Regions from separate parts of the Mesorhizobium sp. B2-1-3A genome, predicted to be linked through region 2. Evidence: predicted binding sites of a transcription regulator. Region 2 holds the regulator's gene; the other holds the start of a gene.

Region 1 (4,418 bases), on a different contig from region 2:
CTTCCGCGCTGCTGTCGAGCTGGCTGGTCGTTGCCGGCACCACCTTGACGGCTTTTCTGCTGCTGTCGGGCATCGTCCTGCGGGCCAGCCGCACCATCGACGATCAGCGCGGCGCGCTGCGCCACCAGGTGTCGGAACTGCAGGACCTGGTGACGCAAAACAGCGCCTTGCGGCAGCGTGTGCAGCGGGCGTCCCGCCGCGCCACCGCACTCAACGAAAGATATCTGCGCCGGATCGGCGCCGACCTTCATGACGGACCGGCGCAACTCGTGGCGCTGGCGGCTTTGCGCATGGACAGCCCGGTATTTTCGGACGACGGCCATTCGACCGAGAGCCGTTCGACCGAGGTCGCGATGATCCGCAAGACGCTGGAGGATGCCATGCGCGAAATACGCGGTATCTGCACCGGCCTTGTGCTGCCGCAGATAGAGACGGCCGCCGCCAAGGAGATATTACGGCTGGCCGTCGACGAACATGAGCGCCGGACGGGAACCTCGGTGAGGCTTACCGTGCCCAAGCATTTGCCCGAACCCGGCGCCTCGGAGAAGATCAGCATCTATCGTTTCGTGCAGGAAGGGCTGAACAATGCGTATCGCCACGGACGGGCCAAGGATCAGACAGTGCGTGCCGGGATGAAGAATGGCCGGCTTTTTGTTGAAGTGTCGGATAGCGGGCCGGGCTTCGACCCGGCGCGGGTCGAGGGGCTGGGGCTGGCCGGCCTGCGGGAGAGGGTCGAAAGCATTGGCGGCCAGTTCCAGACCTTGACCGGAGCACAAGGCACGCGATTGGTAATCAGTCTATCGGTTGAGGAGCAAGCATGATTGGCGCCATTCGAATCGCTATTGTCGATGATCATCCGCTGTTTCGCGAAGGCGTGACGCGCAGCCTGTCGGAGATCGGAGGCTTCGAGATCGTCGGCGAAGGTGCGACGGCGCAGGATGCCGAACGCATCGCCTCGACGGTCCAGCCCGACATATTGCTGCTCGACATCTCCATGCCGGGCGGCGGCCTGGCCGCGGTTACAAGCATCCTTGCCGACCACCCCGCCCAGAAGATCGTCATGCTGACCGTTTCGGAGGCCAATGCCGACGTCACCAAGGCCCTGAATGCGGGGGTGCACGGCTATATCCTCAAGGGTGTCGGATCGCGAGCACTCGCCGACATCCTGCGCAGCGTCACGGCCGGCGAGAGCTATCTTTCGCCGACGCTGTCGGCGCGGCTGCTGTCCGATCTCCAGTCCCCGCAGCCTGCCAATGGCGAGGCGGACCGGCTGCGGCAACTGACCGGGCGACAGACGGAAATCCTGCGGTTGGTGGCGGAGGGGCTCAGCAACAAGGAGGTTGCCTTGCGCCTGGAGTTGCAGGAGAAGACGGTCAAGCACCACATGACCGGGGTGCTGTCGAAACTCAACGTGCGAAACCGCACCGAGGCGGCCCTCATGATGCGCGAGTTGCGCGACCGAGACAGGAACCGCGCGTAGGCCATCGCGGAACCGCTCTAACTATTTGTTTTTACGCAATTCCCAAGGGCAAGCGCTGCGCGCTTGTCCCGGGAAAACCGTTACACACTTTTCCTGGAATTGCTCTAAAGCCAGACAGAACGAGGTCACCTCCGCCGGGGGCGGCGGAGGTGACGTGTGAAGCTGGTCGTTGCCTGTTGACCGGCCTCACAAGGCCTTGAGACGCCTGACATCGGCGGGCGTGGCCCGACGGTCGATGATCGTGCGGCCGAGCGCGTCTCGCATCCTGAAACGACCGTTCTCGACCTTTTCCGTCATGCCGTTGGGGTGCTCGACCGAGATCTTGCTGCCGTCCACGCTGACCTTGTCGCCGGTCGTGGCGTTGACATGGCTGGTGCCCGTGCTGCTCTGGCTGGCGCCCGATCCCGAGTTGCCGCCACCGTCATCACCGCCATCTGTTCCGGAATTGCCGCCGTTTCCATTTCCGTTGCCGCTATTGCCGCCGCTGTTGCCGCTAGTGCCGCCGTTTCCATTCCCGTTGCCGCTATTGCCACCGCCGCTGTTGCCGCTGCTTCCATTTCCGTTGCCGCTATTGCCGCCGCCGCTGCTGCCGCCGCTTCCATTTCCGTTGCCGCTGTTGCCACCGCCGTTGCTGCCACCGTTACCGTTGCCGTTGCCGTTGTTGCCACCGCCATTGCCGCCCTTGGCGGCCTGTGCGGTGGCGGCATCGATTCCGGGGGCGGAGCCGTTCAGGGCGATTCGATAGGGAGCAATGGTCAACGGCAAAGCCGCCGCAGTGACGAGCGCCAGCCGGCAACAACGGGCCGTGATCGATCCGTTCATCCTGATCTCCGTCGATTGAGCCGGCGCGCCCACCCCAACGTTGCAACCAGCAACATCGCCGAAAGATGTATTGACCGGAAGCGACCTCCGACCGTTGCGTTTGTCCCCCAGGACCTTTGGAAGCGCAAGGTTGGACCAAAGTCCGAGGTCATGGATGACAACTGCCTCGCTCGGAGCGGTGGAACAGGTATGATGTCACGAAAATGTGATCAGCCGGCTGTAGGGGTCGAAAGCGACAAAAGCTCCAGCCACTCCAAAGCCAGAGGCCCTCATGACCGAACATCGCTCCCCCGACGCCAGATTCCGCACCAGCCTGCTCGAGGAAAACGAAGGACCGGCCATCAACCCGACCGACAACCGCACCATGGGCGAGATCATCGCCGCGCGGTTCTCGCGCCGGGGGTTCCTCAAGGGATCGCTCGCCGTCTCGGCGATCGCCGCCACGGTCGGCCCGCTGGCCATGATCGCCGCGGACGATGCCCGCGCCGCGGAAGGCTCGGCCTTCAAGTTCGACGAGCTCGAGGCCGGCATCGACGACAAGCATCATGTCGCGCCGGGCTATGACGCCGACGTGCTGTTGCGCTGGGGCGATCCGCTGTTTGCCGATTCGCCGGAATTCGACCCGACGAAGCAGTCGGCCGAGGCGCAGGCCAGACAGTTCGGCTACAATAACGACTATGTCGGCTATATCCCGATCGACGGCTCGGCCGAGCACGGCATGCTGGTGGTCAACCACGAATACACCAACCCGCATCTGATGTTCCCGGGCATCGTTTCGATCGTCGAGAAGGACGGGAAGAAGAAGGCCGAGGTCGCTCCGCTCTCGAAGGAGCAGGTCGATGTCGAAATGGCGGCGCATGGCGGCACCATCGTCGAGATCCGCAAGGACGGCGGCAAATGGCAAGTGGTGCGCGACGGCAAGCTCAACCGCCGCATCACCTCCACCACAGAGATGGCGCTGTCCGGCCCGGTCGCCGGCCATGACCGCGTCAAGACCAATGCCGACGCGTCCGGTACCAAGGTGTTCGGCACCATCAACAATTGCGCCGGCGGCGTCACGCCGTGGGGCACCTATGTGATGGCCGAGGAAAACATCCATGGCTATTTCTCCGGCGAACTGCCCGAGGGTCACAAGGAAGCCGCCAACTACAAGCGGCTCGGCATTCCCGAAGGCGCCTATGAATGGGGCGCGCATTACGACCGCTTCAACCTAGCCAAGGAGCCCAACGAACCCAATCGCTTCGGCTGGATCGTCGAGGTCGACGTCAACGACCCGACCTCGACCCCGCGGAAGCGCACCGCCATGGGCCGCTTCAAGCATGAGGGCGCCGAATCGATCGTTGCCAAGGACGGCCGCGTCGTCTTCTATCTCGGTGACGACGAGCGCTTCGACTATGTCTACAAGTTCGTCACCAAGGGCGCCTTCAACGCCAACGACCATGCCGCCAACAAGGACCTGCTCGACGACGGCACGCTGCATGTCGCCAAATTCGCCGAGGACGGCACGGTCGACTGGCTGCCGATCGTCTTTGGGCAGGGCCCGCTGACGGCCGAGAACGGCTTCGCCAGCCAGGCCGACGTGCTGATCGAGACACGGCGTGCCGCCGATCTGCTCGGCGCCACCAAGATGGACCGGCCCGAGGACATCCAGCCCAATGGCGTCAACGGCAAGGTCTATGTGATGCTGACCAACAATTCCAAGCGCAAGGCCGACCAGGTCGATGCCGCCAACCCGCGCGCCGAAAACGCCTTCGGCCACATCATCGAGATCACCGAGACCGACGGCGATTTCACGGCCGCCAAGGGCAAATGGGAAGTGCTGCTGAAATGCGGCGATCCCTCCGTCGCGGATGTGGGCGCCACCTTCTCGACGGCGACGACGGCCAATGGCTGGTTCGGCATGCCCGACAATTGCGCGGTCGATTCGGCCGGGCGCCTGTGGGTCGCCACCGACGGCCAGGGCCCGAAAGCCACCGGGCGCACTGACGGCCTGTGGGCGGTCGACACGGAAGGTGCCGCGCGGGCGACCTCGAAACTGTTCTTCCGCGTGCCGATCGGCGCCGAAATGTGCGGCCCGCTGTTTGCGCCCGACGACCAGACCGCCTTTGTCGCCGTC
Region 2 (4,418 bases):
CTTCTGTCGGCGCCATCGATCATCATCGGTCTGTTCGTCTATGAGTTGATGGTGCGGCCGATGGGGCATTTCTCGGCCATCGCCGGGGCCGTCGCGCTGGCCATCCTGGTCATCCCGGTCGTCGTGCGCACCACCGAGGACATGCTCAATCTGGTGCCGAACGCGTTGCGCGAAGCCGGCACCGCGATCGGCGCGCCGCGCTGGGTGGTCATCCGTTCGGTTGCCTATCGCGCGGCGCTTTCCGGCATCGTCACCGGCATATTGCTGGCCATCGCCCGCATCTCCGGCGAGACCGCCCCCCTTCTTTTCACGGCGCTGAACAACCAGTTCTGGTCCAGCAATCTCAACGCGCCGATGGCCAGCCTGCCTGTCACCATCTTCCAGTTCGCTCTCAGTCCCTACGAGGAATGGCAGCAGCTGGCCTGGACCGGCGCACTCATAATCACATTGACGGTTCTCGCGCTCAGCATCTTTGCGCGCAGCCTGACCGGACGCAGAGAGGACAAATGAGCCAGATGTTGTCTCCAGACATGACGATCGCCGCCGAGGCGGCGGCCAAGGCCAAGATCGAGGTCAAGAACCTCAACTTCTACTACGGCCAATCGAAGGCGCTGAAGGATATCACGCTGTCGCTGCCCGAGCGCAGCGTCACCGCCTTCATCGGCCCTTCCGGTTGCGGAAAGTCGACACTGCTGCGCGTCTTCAACCGCATCTACGAGCTCTACCCCAAGCAGACCGCCGAGGGCCAGGTGCTGCTCGACGGCCAGAACGTTCTCGACCGCTCGCAGGACCTCAACCTTTTGCGCACCAAGATCGGCATGGTGTTCCAGAAGCCGACGCCGTTCCCGATGTCGATCTACGAGAACATCGCCTTCGGCGTCAGGCTCTATGAGAAGATCAGCAAGGCCGAGATGGACGGTCGTGTCGAGCAGGCGCTGAAGCGCGCCGCTTTGTGGACCGAGGTCAAGGACAAGCTCAATGCCAGCGGCCTCAGCCTGTCGGGCGGCCAGCAGCAGCGGCTGTGCATCGCCCGCACGGTGGCGGTGAAGCCGGAGGTCATCCTGCTCGACGAGCCGGCCTCCGCGCTTGATCCGCTGTCGACCGCCAAGATCGAGGAACTGATCGACGAGCTGCAGGCCGACTACACGATCGTCATCGTCACCCACAACATGCAGCAGGCGGCGCGCGTCTCGAAGCAGACCGCCTTCATGTATCTGGGCGAACTGGTCGAATTCGACCGCACCGAGAAGATCTTCACGTCGCCTCGCGAGAAGCGCACGCAAGACTACATCACCGGCCGCTTCGGCTGATCGCACGCATACGAGGACCAGGATCATGGCCGAACATACAGTCGCAGCCTTCGACGAGGATCTCGGACAGATCAGCAGGCTGATCAGCGACATGGGCGATCTCGCCGGCTCGATGGTCGGCGGCGCCACCAAGGCGCTGCTGAATTCCGACAACGCGCTGGCACAGCGCGTGGTCTCCGACGACGCCATCATGGATGCACGCCAGCGCGAACTCGACGATCGCGCCATCACGCTGATCGCCAAGCGCCAGCCGATGGCCGACGATCTGCGCCATGTCGTCGGGTCGATCCGCATGGCCGGCGACCTCGAACGCATTGGCGACCTTGCCAAGAACATTGCCAAGCGCGTCGGCACCGTCGGTCTCAACGCAACGCCGCGCGACCTGTCGCATTCCATCGACGCCATGGCGCAGCTGGTGCTGATCCAGGTGCAGGGCGTGATCGAGGAGTATGCGGCGCGCGACGCCGCCGCGCTTGCGAAGCTGCGCGCCGACGACGAACGCATCGACGTCAAGTACACCTCGGTGTTCCGCGAATTGCTGACCTACATGATGGAGGATCCGCGCAACATCACCGCTTGCACGCATCTGTTGTTCTGCGCCAAGAATCTCGAACGCATCGGCGACCATGTGACCAACATCGCCGAGAACGCGTACTATGTCCTGACCGGCACGCAACTGCCCGCCAACCGCCCCAAACAGGACGAGACGGCGATGTCGGCGCCGGCGGCTTGAGCGTTGGAGCGGTTCAGCGTTTCGCGGAAACGCCGAACCGCTCTATCTCTTTGTTTCACGCAATTCAGGATGGAAAACCGCTACACATTTTTTCCTGGGATTGCTTTAGAGGTGACCAGTCAATGATCGCACCACGCATCATGGTGGTGGAGGACGAGGAGCCGCTCGGCGTGCTCCTCCGCTACAATCTGGAATCGGAAGGTTATCAGGTCGAGGTGGTAACCCGCGGCGATGAAGCCGAAATCCGGCTGCAGGAGAACGTGCCCGATCTCCTGGTGCTCGACTGGATGGTACCGGCGGTGTCCGGCATCGAACTCTGTCGCCGGCTAAGAATGCGGCCCGAGACCGAACGGCTGCCGATCATCATGCTTACCGCGCGGGGTGAAGAAAGCGACCGTGTGCGTGGGCTCTCCACAGGGGCCGACGATTATCTGGTCAAGCCGTTCTCGACGCCGGAATTCATGGCCCGCGTCAAGGCGCTGCTGCGCCGCGCCAAGCCGGAAGTGCTGTCCAGCGTGCTCAAGGTCGGCGACATCGTGCTCGACCGTGAATCGCACCGGGTCTACCGCAAGAAGAGCGAGATCCGGCTCGGGCCGACCGAATTCCGCCTGCTCGAATTCATGATGCGCCATCCCGGCCGCGTCTTCTCGCGCAGCCAACTGCTCGACAATGTCTGGGGTGAGACGATCTATATCGACGAGCGCACCGTGGACGTGCATGTCGGCCGCCTGCGCAAGGCGGTCAACAATGGCCGCATGCCCGACGTCATCCGCACCATCCGTGGGGCAGGCTACGCGATCAGGGAAGATTAGAGCCTTGAGGCGGAAGCGTTGATAGGTTGACTGTGTCCACTCCCGGGTCACACGCATTGACAATTGGCTGAGACGCTCATGGCTTCGTTATCCTTGGGCGAGCAAGGAGCGCAGCGACGCGGCGCGAACCCCTGGGGCTGCTCTGCAGCCCAAGGATCCATGCCGCGACCTCAAAGCGTTGCCACGGCGCAAATCCTGCTCCGTTGCACTGCGTGGCATAGGTCACGGAATGGATCCCAGGGTCTCCGCGACGGAGCTTCGCTCCTGCTCCGCCCACGGATGACGACGGCCAATCTCCAAGTAAGCGAGGGTCTACCGCATCAACGACGAATGCCAGCTCAGGCAACGCTCTTCCCGGCACTGCCTCTTGCCTGCACGCCCGGCGCGAAGATTTCCTGATCGACGAAGGTCAGTGCGCGCATGGCGCAGCCCTCGCGGATCAGGGGCAACTCGTTCGGTTCGGTGTCGAACGAAATCGATTTCGAGTGCTGGCCGCCGGCGGTCTGGGCGATCGCCTCGCGCAATGCCGGCTCGATCAGGTCGAAGGCGGCGGCGCTGACGCCGACCATGGCCACGGGGGCGGGATCGATCAGCGCAAACAGGCTGCCGAGGCCATAACCTAGTGCTTCTCCGGCCTTGCGATAGGCTTCGCGCTCGGGCCCGGCGCGTTCCCGCGCTGTCGTCGCCAATGCCCGCATCTGCGCGTCGCTGACGTCGGCGACCGGTTCGGTGTCCTCGCCAAGCTGCCTGGCATTGCGCCAGATGGCGTAGTTGCCGGCATAGGCCTCGACGCAGCCGCGCCGCCCGCAGCGGCAGAGCGCGCCGCCTGGCCGATGGATCATGTGGCCGAACTCGCCGCCCGACGAATGGGTGCCGGTGAACAGCTCGCCCTTCAGCACCAGGCCCATGCCGATGCCGTGCGACAAAAGGATAGCGATGAAGTCGTCGCGGTAGCGTTCGGGGTCGCGCCAGCGCAGCGCCACCGCCATCATGTTGCAGTCGTTCTCCATGGTGGCCGGGATGCCGAACTCGGCTTCCAGTATGTCGGCGAAGGCGATGTCGGTCTGCGGCGTGATCGGCGACCACAGCATGGCCCTGGCCTCGGTGTCGGTGATGCCCTGGATCGCCAGTGCGATGCGGGCGACGCTGCGCACGTCGATATCGGGATCCTCGAGGCGGCGCCGTACAATGGCGACGCATTCACCGATCAGCGCCTCGCGCGACATGGTCAGCGTGTCCAGCCGGCGCTGTTCCTCCGATATCACCTGGCCGGCATAGTCGATGACGGCGACGGACAGGAAATTCAGCGACAGCACCACAGTCATGATGGCCGCGGCCTCCGGGTTGAGGCCGAGGCCGACCTGTGGCCTGCCGCGTTTGAGCGCACCGGCCTCGCTCGGCTTGCCCTCGACTAGGATGCCTTCGCCGATCAGGTCCGAAGAGATCGCCGATATGGTCGAATGGCTGAGGCCGGTGGTCGCGGCGATCTCGGTGCGCGACGGTTGGCCGGCCCGGCGCACGGCCGCAATCACCATGGCGCGGTTGCGCCGGCGCAGATCGTCG

What was found. The regulator PhoB, encoded in region 2, activates phosphate uptake and scavenging genes when phosphate is short. The targets are predictions, from matches to a motif close to TGTCATNNANCTGTCAT.
Region 1: a site for PhoB is predicted at 2,496-2,512, ahead of FJ977_RS10565 (PhoX family phosphatase). Genes of this name have one in related genera too.

Annotation. Positions count from the first base shown of each region.
Region 1 is NZ_VFWK01000002.1:822,411-826,828, forward strand. It holds gene FJ977_RS10550 (sensor histidine kinase) at 1-821, shown strand, start outside; gene FJ977_RS10555 (response regulator transcription factor) at 818-1,480, shown strand; gene FJ977_RS10560 (hypothetical protein) at 1,667-2,302, opposite strand; gene FJ977_RS10565 (PhoX family phosphatase) at 2,574-4,418, shown strand, end outside.
Region 2 is NZ_VFWK01000003.1:882,682-887,099, reverse strand. It holds gene pstA (phosphate ABC transporter permease PstA) at 1-510, shown strand, start outside; gene pstB (phosphate ABC transporter ATP-binding protein PstB) at 507-1,310, shown strand; gene phoU (phosphate signaling complex protein PhoU) at 1,336-2,043, shown strand; gene phoB (phosphate regulon transcriptional regulator PhoB) at 2,166-2,855, shown strand; gene FJ977_RS15565 (ROK family transcriptional regulator) at 3,194-4,418, opposite strand, start outside.